Linked DNA regions of Massilia litorea. The protein of the gene in region 2 interacts with the protein of the main gene of each other region in a pairwise test. Links are inferred from orthologs where the notes say so. Each region holds a gene or a part of one and is shown on either strand. Other genes may lie near its edges.

Region 1 (6,943 bases), 260 kb from region 2 along the record:
GCATCTGCTTGACATACGAGGCCGGCGCATCGGCCGCCCCATCGAAAGACACGATCTCGTACGCATCCGGCCGCGCCAACAAAGCACGCAGCAGGTCGTTATTCAGCGCATGCCCCGATTTATGGGCCTCGTAGGCCGCCAGCAGCGGATGCCCGATCATGTACAAATCGCCGATCGCATCGAGAATCTTGTGCCGCACGAATTCGTCGTCGTAGCGCAGGCCGTCCGCATTCAGGATCCGGTATTCGTCCATCACGATCGCGTTTTCCAGCGAGCCGCCCCGTGCCAGGCCCATGCCGCGCAGGCTCTCGACGTCCTGCATGAAGCCGAAGGTGCGGGCGCGCGCCACGTCGTGCACATACGACACGTGCGCAAAATCGACCGTCGCGTTCTGCATGGTGCCGTCCACCGCCGGGTGGTTGAATTCGATGAAGAAGTCGAGTTTGAAACCGTCGTGCGGTTTCAATTTCGCCCACTTTTCGTTGTTGCCCGCGCCGTGGCGCACTTCGACTTCCTTCAGCACGCGAATAAATTTCTTCGGCGCGGCCTGGTCCTGCACGCCGGCCTGCTGCAACAGGAACACGAAGGAGGACGCGGAGCCGTCCATGATCGGGATTTCCTCGGCCGTCACTTCGATGTACAGGTTGTCGATGCCGAGGCCGGCGCAGGCCGACATCAGGTGTTCGACGGTCGAGACGCGCGCGTCGCCCTTGACCAGGACCGAGGCCATGCGCGTATCGCCGACGACCTCGGCGCTCGACGGGAATTCGACGACCGGGTCGAGGTCGACGCGGCGGAATACGATGCCGGTATCGACCGCGGCCGGGCGCAGCGTCAGTTCGACCTTGCGGCCCGAGTGCAGCCCGACGCCGGTCGTACGCACGAGTTCTTTGATGGTTCGTTGTTTGAGCATGAGCCGATTATATCGTCGCTGGCAAATCGCTGCCGGACTCGACCCTTGCAGCGAGGCAATGGATGAGCTAACCGATGCGCAAAGGCGACACTACGGATGCTCGCTCTCCGCATGTGTTTTCTCGTGTCGAATCAGATAGATACCGCTGCCGATGATGATCGCTGCCCCGACCAGGGTGTACTCGTCGGGCAGGGTCTGCCACAGCAGCCAGTCGATCGCCACGCCCCAGGCCAGGGCCGAATACTCGAAGGGTGCGACCACCGAGGCCTCGCCGTGGCTGAAGGCCTCCGTGATCGCCAGCTGGCCGAAGAAGCCGGAAATCGCCAGTCCGAGCAGCAGCCAGACGTGGGCCGGGTCGAGCGCCACCCAGTTCGGCGCGGCCAGCGTACTCGCGCCGATCGCCATCAGCAGCATCAGCCAGAACATCATCTGGCGCGTGGAATTGGTGCGCGCCTGCACGCGCGCCGCGATTGCGGAAATGGCGTAGCAGACGGCCGAGGCCAGGATGGCGAGACCGCCCAGGGTCAGCATGCCCTCGCCTTCCGGTCGCAGCACGACCAGCACGCCGCCGAGGCCCACGAAAATGGCGATCCAGCGTGCCAGGTCGACGGTCTCTTTCAGGAAGAACACCGACATCGCCGTGATCAGCGCGGGCGCGATGAAGAAGATCGAATAGGCTTCCGCCAGGCTGAGTTTTTTCAGCCCGAATGCGAACAGCGCCAGCATGCCGATGCCGAGCGCGCCGCGCAGCAGGTGCAGGCCCGGCTTCACCTGCAGCATGGTCGAGAAGCCGCCGCGCCAGGCGACATAGGCGCAGACCAGCGGCAGCGAGGACAGCGAACGCAGGGCCGCGACCTGCATCGCCGGATAGTGGGCGGCGAGCAGTTTCATCGCCGTGTCCATCAATGAGAACATGACGACCGCGATCAGCATCGCGTAGATGCTGCGCAGGTTGCCGCTTACTTTGCTTTGTGCGTGGGCTTGCATGGGCTACGGAATAAAATGAAAACGGCGCCGCAGCGCCGTCGGGTGATGCGGGGGAGCCGGAATCAGCCCAGTTGCGACAGCATCGTTTCGGCGCTCGAGACGTCGAAGCCGCCCTGCTCCACGTTCAGCTGTTTCACCACGCCGTCTTCCACCAGCATCGAGTAGCGCTGCGAACGCGTGCCCATGTTGTGCTTCGAGAAGTCCGCGTCCAGGCCGAGGGCCTTGGTGAAGGAAGCGTTACCGTCGGCCATCATGCGCACGATGCCGGTCGATTTCTGGTCGCGGCCCCAGGCGCCCATGACGAAGGCGTCGTTGACCGAGATGCACCAGATTTCGTCCACGCCTTTGGCCTTCAGGGCGGCGGCGTTCTGGACATAGCCAGGCACGTGCTTGGCCGAGCAGGTCGGCGTGAAGGCGCCCGGCAGGCCGAAGATCGCGATCTTCTTGCCTTTTACCAGGTCGGCGACCTGGAACACGTTCGGGCCGAGCGAGCAGCCTTCGGTTTCGGTCTCGATGAATTCAGCCAGGGTGCCTTCCGGCAGGCGCTCGCCAATCTTGATGGTCATGGATTAATCCTCAGGTGTTATTTTGAAAACCTTGCCAGTATGCCTGATGCGCACAAGGCTTGCACGGCGCGGCTTCGCCCGCCCTGCTGTCACAACACCCGGTGCCCGCGCGTCTTGTCCTCATCCCTGCTCTACACTGGCTCGAGGACGCCTGGCTGCGCTGGCACGGCAGTGCCCGGGCGAATGCGAAAAATCGCGTGCAGTCGCCCGAAGCCTGGCTGGTCACGGTCACGACGCGCCTGGCGATCGAGCGCCTGCGCAGCCGCAAGAGCGAGCGCGAGACCTATATCGATAAATCCTGGGACGTAGGGTGGGCGGGTCTCCCGCCCACGCGGCCATAGTCAGCGGCGAGATCGTCCGGCACGATACCGGAACCGTTATCGATCAGCGCGTGGGCGGGAAACCCGCCCACCCTACCGGTATTGCCGGACGCAATCGATGAACGCATAAAAAAACCGGGACCGGAGCGCGAGCTCCGATCCCGGTTGTATTTAACTAAACGATTTACGCTCAGTCGGCTTGCTTACGCAGGAAAGCCGGAATGTCGTAGGTCTCGACGCCATTGCGCTGCATCGCCTGCACCTGCTCCGATGCCTGCTCGCGGCGCCACACGGCCGGCTGCTTCATGCCGGCGTCGCCGCCGGTCGCTGCGTGGCCCATGGTGACGCCGGCGGTGACCGATGCCGTGCCGGCCATCATCGGCGCATTGTAGGTACCGGTGCGCAGCACCTGCTGCGGCTGCACCAGCTGCATCTTCTTGGCTTTGCCCAGACCCGTGGCAACCACGGTCACGCGGATCTCGTCGCCCATCTCGTCGTCGTAGGCGATGCCTTGTGCGATCGATGCGTCCGGAGCGGCAAAGGCGCGCACGGCAGCCATGACTTCCTTGATCTCCTTACCTTTCAGGCCACGCGAAGCGGTGACGTTCACCAGCACGCCCTTGGCGCCCGACAGGTCGATACCGTCCAGCAGCGGCGAAGCGACGGCCTGCTCGGCGGCGATGCGCGCGCGGTCCACGCCGGAAGCGGTGGCGGTGCCCATCATGGCCTTGCCCTGCTCGCTCATGATCGTCTTGACGTCGTTGAAGTCGACGTTGATGTGACCCGGCACGTTGATGATCTCGGCGATACCGGCAACGGCGTTGTTGAGCACGTCGTCGGCATGCTTCATCCACTCGAGCATCGATTCGTCTTCGTAGATGTCTTCCAGCTTTTCGTTGAGGATGATGATCAGCGAGTCGACATGCTTCGACAGTTCTTCGAGGCCCGCCTCGGCGACGTCCATGCACTTCTGGCCTTCGTACGAGAACGGCTTCGAGACCACGGCCACCGTCAGGGCGCCCATGGTTTTCGCCACTTCGGCCACGATCGGTGCGGCGCCGGTACCGGTGCCGCCGCCCATGCCGGCAGCGATGAAGACCATGTGCGCGCCGCGCAGCGAATCTTCGATGCGGCTACGGGTCTGCTCGGCCAGCTGGCGGCCGATTTCCGGGCGCATGCCGGCACCCAGGCCGGACTCGCCGATCTGGATGATGTTGTTCGCGCTCGACGCAGCCAGCGCCTGGGCATCGGTGTTGGCGGCGATGAACTCGACGCCCGACACACCTTTGTTGATCATGTGCTGCACCGCGTTGCCGCCTGCACCACCCACGCCGACGACCTTGATCACCGTTCCCAGTGCTGCGTTATCGACCATATCGAACTCCATGATGTCACTCCTAATTTTCAAAGTGCACTATCCATGCACCAAACCTCATAAGGGTATCAGGCCTAGCGCTTGGATACTGCTTAGTATTATAAAAAAATATGTGTTTTGTATCGAATCAAATACGCTTGGCTGACTGCGCCGATTGCTGCTTAGAAATTCCCCAAGAACCATTCCTTCATACGTTGCCACACCGCCTTTACCGAGCCATCCTGACGCGTAACGATGTGGCCCCGCAAATACTGTTTTTTCGCTTCCATCAACAGGCCCAGCACCGTCGCGTAGCGCGGGCTGCGGACCACGTCGGCCAGCTGGCCGCGGTAGTCCGGCGTGCCCAGGCGCGTCGGTTTCAGGAACATGTCTTCGGCCATCTCGATCATCCCCGGCATCATCGAGGTGCCACCGGTGAGCACGATGCCCGACGACAGCACGCCCTCGTAGCCGGACTCGCGCACCACCTGGTGCACCATCGCGAACAGCTCTTCGACACGCGGTTCGATGACGGCGGCCAGCGCCTGGCGCGAGAGCGAACGCGGACCGCGGTCGCCCAGGCCCGGCACTTCCAGGGTCTCGCCCGGATCGGCCAGCACCTGCTTGGCGACGCCGTAGCGCAGCTTGATTTCTTCGGCTTCGCCGGTCGGCGTGCGCAGCGCCATCGCGATGTCGCTGGTGATCTGGTCGCCGGCGATGGGGATCACGGCCGTGTGGCGGATTGCGCCGTCGGAAAACACCGCGATGTCGGTGGTGCCGCCGCCGATGTCGATGATGACGACGCCGAGTTCCTTCTCGTCGTTCGTCAGCACCGCGTCGGCCGAGGCCATCGGCTGCAGGATCAGGTCCGACACTTCCAGGCCGCAGCGGCGCACGCACTTGACGATGTTCTGCACCGCCGACACCGCGCCGGTGACGATGTGCACGCGCACTTCCAGGCGGATGCCGCTCATGCCGATCGGCTCGCGCACGTCTTCCTGGTTGTCGACGATGAATTCCTGCGGCACCGTGTGCAGCAGCTGCTGGTCGGTCGGGATGTTGACCGCTTTCGCCGTCTCGATCACGCGCGCGACGTCGGTCTGCGTGACTTCCTTGTCCTTGATCGCAACCATGCCGCTCGAATTGAAGGAGCGGATATGGCTGCCGGCGATGCCTGCGTAGACATTGCGGATCTTGCAGTCGGCCATCAGCTCGGCCTCCTCGAGCGCGCGCTGGATCGATTCGACGGTGGCCTCGATGTTGACCACAACGCCCTTCTTCAATCCCTTCGACTCGTGCTGACCGAGGCCGATGACCTCGTGGCGTCCGTCGGACATCACCTCGGCCACCACCGCCACCACCTTCGAGGTGCCGATGTCGAGGCCGACGATCAGGTTTTTCGCGTCTTTTGTCATTGCTCGCCTGCTTAGATTTGCTTTGTTGGCTTGTTAGTCGGAGTTTTTGTTTTCTTCTTCGCCGCGGCCTTCACAGGCTTGGTGGCATCCGTCGGCACAGTCAAGGCCGCGGAGGACAGCGCCAGCCCGTTCGGGTAGCGCATGTCGATCGTATCGATGCGGCCTTCCTGCAGCCGGGCGACCAGCTGCGGGTAGACCCCGACCAGGCGCTGCACGCGCGCCTTGACGGTGTTCTTGTCCTGCTCGCGGCCGAGCTCCACGCTCATGCCGTTGTCCAGCTTGACGGTCCAGGCGTAACGCGAGGACAGCGCCAGTTCCTGCGGCACCAGTTTCACCGGCGCGAACCACGAGCGCAATTCGGAGAAGCGCGCCAGCACATCCTTCTCGCTGCCGGCGGGTCCGACAAAGGCCGGCAGTTCGTGGTCGTCGTCGGCCTCGGCGATATTGGCGGTAAATACATCGCCCTTCACCGACAGCAGGCGGCCTTCGCCCCAGGTGCCGAGCGCTTCGTGCTCTTCCACTTCCACGATGAGGCCGTTCGGCCACTCGCGGCGCACCGTTGCGCGGCGTACCCAGGGCACCGCCTCGAAGGTCGTGCGCACCTGCTCCAGGTCCGTCGTGAAGAAATTCCCGCGGATCTTGCCAAGGACGCTGTTCCGTACCGTCAGTTCGTTCACGTGCTTCAGGTCGATCTTGTACAAGCTCTCGATGCGCACTTCGCGCAAGGTGAACATCGGCCGCTGCGACAGCCACCACACGCCGCTCGCGATACCGGCGAGCAGCGTCGCCGCCAGCAGCGTGCTGGCGGTGGCGTTGAGGGCGCGTACGTCATGCCACATTCTTTTAGCCTTGTGCCTTTACCATCTTGCAGCGCGCCGAACGCAGGATCTCGACGCACAGGTCTTCATAGCTGATACCCACCGCGCGCGCCGCCATCGGCACCAGCGAGTGGCCCGTCATGCCCGGCGAAGTATTGACTTCCAACAGGAACGGACGCATGTCGCTTTCGCGTACCAGCACGTCGACCCGGGCCCAGCCTTCGCAGCCGAGGGCGCGGTAGGCGTCCACGGCGTGCTTCTGGATCTCGGCAGTCAGTGCATCCGGCAGCTGCGCCGGGCAGTGGTACTGGACGTCGTCCGTGAAATACTTGTTCTGGTAGTCGTAGTTGCCCTGCGGAGCCACGATCTCGACGATCGGCAGCGCGCGCGCATGCTTGCCGGTGCCGAGCACGGCGACCGTGAACTCGCGGCCGGTGACGAATTCCTCGGCGAGGATGACTTCGTCGAAACCCGCGGCCAGGGCCACGGCAGCTTCGAACTCTTCGGCCTTTTCCACTTTCGTGATGCCGATGGTCGAGCCTTCGAGCGGCGGCTTGACGATCAGCGGCA
Region 2 (6,955 bases):
TGCGAGGCGATCTCGCCCAGCGGGTACTGGCGGAACAGGCGGGCCTGCACCTCGACGCCAGGGAAGCGGAAGCGCTGCGCGGTGAAGCGCGCCACCTCGTCGTCGGTGAGCCTCGTGCGCAGCGGCACGCTGGCGAAGCTGCGCGACTCTTCCAGCAGGCGCTTGAAGCGCTTGCGGTCCTTCGGCTCGATCGACACCAGCCTGGCCAGTTCGTCGATCACCGAGTCCATGCTGGCCTGCAGTTTCGAGGGCGTGATCTCGAGCGTATAGGCGGAGTAATTACGCGCCAGGACCACGCCGTTGCGGTCGACGATCAGGCCGCGGTTCGGCACGATCGGCACCAGCGCGATGCGGTTGTCTTCGGCCTGGGCATGGTATTTGTCGTGCTGGACGACCTGCAGCCAGACGAAGCGCGCCACCAGGGCGCCGAAGCAGAGGAAGACCATCACCACCAGCACCGTCAGGCGCAGGCGGAAGCGGTGGATCTCGCGGTCGCTGTCTTTAATTTCGGTCATTACTGCTCAGTCATTACTGCGCTCGGTCATCGTGCGGCTGGGCCATCAGATCGGGCGGGTGTGGTCGCGGTCCACGGCGCGGCGCTGCGGCGCCAGCAGCAGCCAGGTGATGACCGGCCACAGGGCGACCGCGACCGCGCTTTCGATGAAATGCAGCCAGCCGGGGAAGCGGCCGGTGGCGAAGAAGTGCACGAAGGACTGGATCGCCTGCGCCAGCAGCAGCAGCGGGAACACGTGCATGGCCTGGGTCAGCACCGGGAACCACAGCACGCGGCGGTGGATCATCGTGGCGACGTACGACAGCAGCGTATAGGCCAGCGCGTTCTCGCCCAGCAGCGTGGCGTCGTGCACGTCCATCAGCAGGCCCATGGCAAAGGCGACGCCGATGCCGACCTTTCGCGGCTGGTGGATGCCCCAGAAGACCAGCACCAGCGCCACGAAATCGGGGGCGCCGGTCCACTGGCCCCAGGGCAGCAGGTTGAGCATGAAGGCGCAGGTCAGGCTGAACGCGATGAACAGCGGGCTGACCGGCAGCAGGATGTAGTTGGGACGTGCTCCGGGCATTACGCGCCCTCCTTGCGTGGCGCAGGCACAGGCTGCGTGGCCGTTGTTTTTGCAGCCGGTGCGGCCGTGGTTGTTGGCGGCGCGGCCGGATGCGCAGCGCCGGTTGCGGCGGGCGGCGTGCCGGTCGCGGCGGGCGGCGTGGCCGCTGGCGCAGCGGCCGGCCTGACACCCGGATGCTGCGCGCCGGCGGGCGCGGGAACGGTGGCGGCGGGCGCAGGCGCGGCAGGTGCGGCCGCGCCGGTCCCGGCCGGGCTGTTGGCGCCGGGCTGGGTCGGCAGGCCCTGCGCCGGCAGCGGAGCAGCCGCCAGCGGCGGCACCGGCACCGGATCCATCTTCGGCAGGTTGCGGCGGCTGGCGCCGTGCACCGGCGGCGCCGGCGGTTCGGCCGGACGCGGCGCGCGCGCCGCGCCCGACATCACGATCAGCAGCTGGCGGTTGCGGTCGATGCCGCCGAGCGGCTGGCAGACCACGCGCCCGAAAGCGCCGGCGGCCACCTTCTCGACCTGCATGACTTTCGCCACGGCGAGGCCGGCCGGATACATGCCGTCCAGGCCCGAGGTGACGATCACGTCGCCGACCTGGATGTCGGCGTCGGGCGCGACGAAACGCAGGTCGAGCAGTCCGGAGCGCCCGCGGCCATAGGCGATGCTGCGCAGGCCCGAGCGCAGCACCTGCACCGGAATCGCCTGCTCCTTGTCGGTCAGCAGGGTCACTTCCGAGGTGAACGGGAAGACGCGGGTCACCTGGCCGATGACGCCGGCGTTGTCGATCACCGGCAGCCCGAGCTGCACGCCGTTGCGGGTACCGCGATCGAGCACGATGCGGCGGGTCGACGGGTCGCGCGCGTCGTACAGGATCTCGCCCATGATCGACGCCACCGGCAGGTACTCGCGCGCCTCCAGCAGGCGCCGCAGGTGAGCGTTCTCGGCCATCTGGAGCTGGGCCTGCTGCATGGCCTGGGCCTGGGCCACCTGCTGGTTCTTCAGGTCGCGCACTTCGTTCTGCAGGCTCGACAGCGAGGAAAAATAGCCGCCCATGCTGGAGACGGCGTCGCGCGGCATGAGCGCGGCCATCTGCAGCGGATAGAGTACGGTGGCGGCGACCTGGCGCACGGTGTTCAATACGTGCATGTGGGCGTCGACCACCAGCAGCGTCAGCGACAAGATCGCGAACACCGTCACCTTCACCCGCGCTGGGGCGCCCTGTTTGAAAAGCGGCGGAGGACTGTAATCCATGGATTTCAATAATGGCGGATAAGCCGCCCGGAATCAGCGCAGGCAGGCGGCCGGTATTGCACCGGCGGCCTGCCCAGGGTCTTGCACCATCGAGCCGGCGGCTGTTTACTCGTACGAGAAAATGGAGCCCAGCTTGTCATTGTGTTCCAGCGCCATGCCCGAGCCGCGCACCACGCAGGTGAGCGGGTCTTCGGCGACCAGTACCGGCAGGCCGGTCTCTTCCATCAGGAGGCGATCGAGGTCGCGCAGCAGTGCGCCGCCGCCGGTCAGCATCATGCCCTTCTCGGCGATGTCGGCGCCCAGTTCCGGCGGGGTCTGCTCGAGTGCGTTCTTCACCGCCGAGACGATGTTGTTCAGCGGGTCGGTCAGCGCTTCCAGGATCTCGTTCGACGAGATCGTGAACGCGCGCGGGATGCCTTCGGACAGGTTGCGGCCCTTGACTTCCATTTCCTTCACTTCCGAACCAGGGAAGGCCGAACCGATGGCCTTCTTGATCGCTTCGGCGGTCTGTTCGCCGATCAGCATGCCGTAGTTGCGGCGGATGTAGTTGACGATGGCTTCGTCGAACTTGTCGCCGCCGACGCGCACCGAACCTTTATACACCATGCCGCCCAGCGAGATGATACCCACTTCCGTGGTGCCGCCGCCGATGTCGACCACCATCGAGCCGGTCGCGTCCGACACCGGCAGGCCGGCGCCAAGCGCGGCAGCCATCGGCTCTTCGATCAGGAACACCTGCGAGGCGCCGGCGCCGAGCGCCGATTCGCGGATCGCGCGGCGCTCGACCTGGGTCGAACCGCAAGGCACGCAGATGATGATGCGCGGCGACGGGCGGAAGAACTTCGAGTCATGCACCATGCGGATGAACTGCTTGAGCATCTCTTCGGTGACGGTGAAGTCGGCGATGACGCCGTCCTTCATCGGGCGGATCGCCTCGATATTGCCCGGTACCTTGCCCAGCATCTGCTTGGCCTTCTTGCCGACCGCCTGGATCGTCTTCTTGCCGTTCGGGCCGCCCTGCTGGCGGATCGCAACGACCGATGGCTCGTCCAGCACGATGCCCTGGCCGCGCACATAGATCAGCGTGTTGGCGGTACCCAGGTCGATGGCCAGGTCGTTCGAGAAGTAACTGCGTAAAGAACCAAACATGTGTGTCCTGATGCGCGAAACCGCGCCTTAAAATTTGATCGGGAGTCCTCGCCGCCCCGGCCCTGACTGCGCCCTGCGGTCTTTTCATGCCGGGGCCGCGCTCATTCGGCGCCGACCACGCATTAGCCCGCCATTCTACCTTATAATTTACCGATTAAACGTTGAAAACAGGGGGTTTTACCCCCCAGTTCCCAGAGCGAGATCGACGGTATTAGCAAGGTTTTATCGACCGTAGCACGCTGTTCAACAGCCTGCAGCCTCACTCCGTTGTCCGCCCAACCACATTTTGAACGCGGCCCGCGCCGCGCTTTTTGCCATGTCCCTGACTCTTTCAGACGTAAAACGCATCGCCAACCTGGCGCAGCTCGAGATGGACGATGCCCACGCCGAGACCGCACTGGGCGAGTTGAACGGCATCTTCGCCCTGGCCGAACAGATGCAGGCGGTCGACACCAGCGGTGTTGCGCCGTTGTCGCATCCGATCGCCGCGATCATGGCGCTGCCGCTGCGCCTGCGCGACGACGTGGTCACCGAAGAAAACCGCCGCGACGACTACCAGGCGCCCGCGCCGAAAGCCCAGGACGGCCTGTACCTGGTGCCGAAGGTCATCGAGTAAACCGCTTCCACGAACACGTATTTACGGAACTTAGGCACCATGCATAACAAGACCATCAAAGAACTGTCCGCGCTGCTGCAGGCGAAGCAGGTGTCCTCCACCGAGCTCACCCGCCACTTCCTCGACCGCATCGCAGCGAGCGGCCACAACGCCTTCCTGCACGTGGACCCGGCCCTGTCGCTGGCCCAGGCCGCCGCCGCCGATGCCCGCATCGCCGAAGGCAGCGCCGGCCCCCTGACCGGCGTGCCGATCGCCCATAAGGATATCTTCGTCACGCGCGACTGGCGCACGACTGCCGGCTCGAAGATGCTGGCCAACTACGTCAGCCCCTTCGACGCCACCGTGGTCGACCGCTTCAATGCGGCCGGCATGGTCACGCTCGGCAAAGTGAACTGCGACGAATTCGCGATGGGCTCGGCGAACGAGAACTCCGCCTTCGGTCCGGTGAAGAACCCATGGGATGCGCTGGCCGTGCCGGGCGGCTCCTCGGGCGGCTCGGCCGCCGCGATCGCCGCGCGCCTGGCGCCGGCCGCGACCGCCACCGACACCGGCGGCTCGATCCGCCAGCCGGCCGCCTTCTGCGGCGTCACCGGCATCAAGCCGACCTATGGCCGCGTCTCGCGCTTCGGCATGATCGCCTTCGCTTCCTCGCTCGACCAGGGCGGCCCGATGGCGCAGACGGCGGAAGACTGCGCCCTGCTGCTGAACGAAATGGTCGGCCACGACGTGCGCGACTCGACCAGCCTGACGCCCGAACAAGGCAACCTGCACGAAGATTTTACGCGCGACCTGGACAAGCCATTGAACGGCCTGCGCATCGGCGTGCCTTCGGAATACTTCGGCGAAGGCCTGGCCGCCGACGTGGAAAGCGCCGTGCGCGCCGCGCTCGATCAATTCGTGGCACTGGGCGCCGTGCTGGTCGATATTTCGCTGCCGAAGACGGCGCTGTCGATCCCGACCTACTACATCATCGCCCCGGCCGAGGCCTCCTCGAACCTGTCGCGCTTCGACGGCGTGCGCTACGGCCACCGCGCCAGCGAGTACAAGGACCTGGCGGAGATGTACAAGAAAACCCGCGCCGAAGGTTTCGGCCGCGAAGTCCAGCGCCGCATCATGGTCGGCACCTATGTGCTCTGCCATGGCTACTACGACGCCTACTACGTGCAGGCGCAAAAGATCCGCCGCCTGATCGCCGACGACTTCCAGGCCGCGTTCGCCGACAAGTGCGACGTGATCATGGGCCCGGTGGCGCCGACCGTCGCCTGGGACGCGGGTTCGAAGACCAACGACCCGGTCGCCAACTACCTGGCCGACATTTTTACTTTGTCGACCAGCCTGGCCGGCCTGCCCGGCATGTCGATCCCCTGCGGTTTCGGCAGCGGCGAGAAGAATGAAAAACGTCCGGTCGGCCTGCAAATCATCGGCAACTACTTCAGCGAAGCGAAGCTGCTGAACGTCGCCCACCAGTACCAGCTGGCGACCGACTGGCACCAGCGCGCGCCTGAAGGCGTCTAACCGTCACGCCCGCACAGAATACAAAGAGAGAACACCATGCAATGGGAAGTCGTCATCGGTCTTGAGAACCACGTCCAGCTCACGACCAATTCGAAAATCTTCAGCGGCAGCTCGATCCAGTTCGGCGCCGAGCCGAACACGCAGGCGAGCCCCGTGGACCTGGCCCTGCCGGGCGTGCTGCCCGTGATGAACAAGGGCGCCGTCGAGCGCGCGATCCGCTTCGGCCTGGCGGTCGGCGCGAAAATCGCGCCGCAATCGGTCTTCGCCCGTAAAAACTATTTTTATCCGGACCTGCCGAAGGGCTACCAGATCAGCCAGTTCGAAGACCCCGTGGTCCAGGGCGGCACGATCACCTTCGGCTACGAGAAGGACGGCAAGCTGGAGACGAAGACCGTCAACCTGACCCGTGCCCACCTCGAGGAAGACGCCGGCAAATCGCTGCACGAGGACTACGCCGGCATGACCGGCATCGACCTGAACCGCGCCGGCACGCCGCTGCTCGAGATCGTCTCAGAACCGGAAATGCGCAGCGCGAACGAGGCCGTGGCCTATGCCAAGGCCCTGCACGGCCTGGTCATGTGGCTGGGCGTCTGCGACGGCAACATGCAGGAAGGTTCCTTCCGCTGCGACGTCAACGTCTCCGTGCGTCCGCTGGGCCAGCAGGAATTCGGCACCCGCTGCGAGATCAAGAACCTGAACTCCTTCCGCTTCATGGAAGAGGCGATCCACTACGAAGTGCGGCGCCAGATCGAGCTGATCGAAGACGGCGGCAAGGTCCAGCAGGCTACGCGCCTGTGGGACCCGGACCGCAAGGAAACCCGCGCCATGCGCTCGAAAGAGGACGCGCAGGACTACCGCTATTTCCCGGACCCGGACCTGCCGCCGCTGATGATCGACGAGGACTGGATCGAGCGCGTGCGCGCCGACATGCCGGAACTGCCGGAAGCCATGCGCAAGCGCTTCGCCGGCGACTACGGCCTGCCGGAATACGACGCCCTGATCCTCACCTCCTCGCAAGGCATGGCGGCCTATTACGAAGCCGTCGTCGCGAAAGCCGGCAAGGAAAACGCCAAGGCGATCGCCAACTGGATGATGGGTGATGTGTCCTCGACCCTGAACCGCGAAGGCGTCGACATCCTCGACTCGCCGGTCGAGGCGTCGCAGCTGGCGCTGCTGATCCGCCGCATCGCCGACGGCACGATCTCGAACAAGGCCGGCAAGGAAGTGTTCGCGGCGATGTGGGAAGCCAAATCCCTCGACGAGAACCTGGCCGACATCGTCATCGAACAAAAAGGGCTGAAGCAGATTTCGGACACGGGCGCGCTGGAAGCGATCGTGGACGAGGTGCTGGCGGCAAATGC

The links.
Region 1: the proteins of LPB04_RS02305 (region 2) and ftsA interact in binary tests that used the Escherichia coli proteins (3 or more experiments, as listed by UniProt). The link is inferred for Massilia litorea from one-to-one orthologs.

What each region holds. Positions count from the first base shown.
Region 1 is NZ_CP062941.1:258,994-265,936, forward strand. Bases 3,440-6,252 are described here. They hold ftsA (cell division protein FtsA), read right to left. Parts: upstream 5,556-6,252; coding sequence 4,323-5,555; downstream 3,440-4,322. Other genes in these bases: ftsZ (cell division protein FtsZ), read right to left, coding at 3,440-4,173; LPB04_RS01075 (cell division protein FtsQ/DivIB), read right to left, coding at 5,567-6,252. In the rest of the region: lpxC (UDP-3-O-acyl-N-acetylglucosamine deacetylase), read right to left, coding at 1-913; LPB04_RS01050 (DMT family transporter), read right to left, coding at 1,004-1,846; LPB04_RS01055 (peroxiredoxin), read right to left, coding at 1,963-2,466; more of ftsZ, read right to left, coding at 2,977-3,439; more of LPB04_RS01075, read right to left, coding at 6,253-6,394; LPB04_RS01080 (D-alanine--D-alanine ligase), read right to left, coding at 6,399-6,943. UniProt on the Escherichia coli protein: Essential cell division protein that assists in the assembly of the Z ring. May serve as the principal membrane anchor for the Z ring.
Region 2 is NZ_CP062941.1:522,799-529,753, forward strand. Bases 1,442-4,266 are described here. They hold LPB04_RS02305 (rod shape-determining protein), read right to left. Parts: upstream 3,464-4,266; coding sequence 2,420-3,463; downstream 1,442-2,419. Other genes in these bases: mreC (rod shape-determining protein MreC), read right to left, coding at 1,442-2,314; gatC (Asp-tRNA(Asn)/Glu-tRNA(Gln) amidotransferase subunit GatC), read left to right, coding at 3,780-4,079; gatA (Asp-tRNA(Asn)/Glu-tRNA(Gln) amidotransferase subunit GatA), read left to right, coding at 4,119-4,266. In the rest of the region: mrdA (penicillin-binding protein 2), read right to left, coding at 1-515; rod shape-determining protein MreD, read right to left, coding at 561-1,079; more of mreC, read right to left, coding at 1,079-1,441; more of gatA, read left to right, coding at 4,267-5,594; Asp-tRNA(Asn)/Glu-tRNA(Gln) amidotransferase subunit GatB, read left to right, coding at 5,613-6,955. UniProt on the Escherichia coli protein: Forms membrane-associated dynamic filaments that are essential for cell shape determination. Acts by regulating cell wall synthesis and cell elongation, and thus cell shape.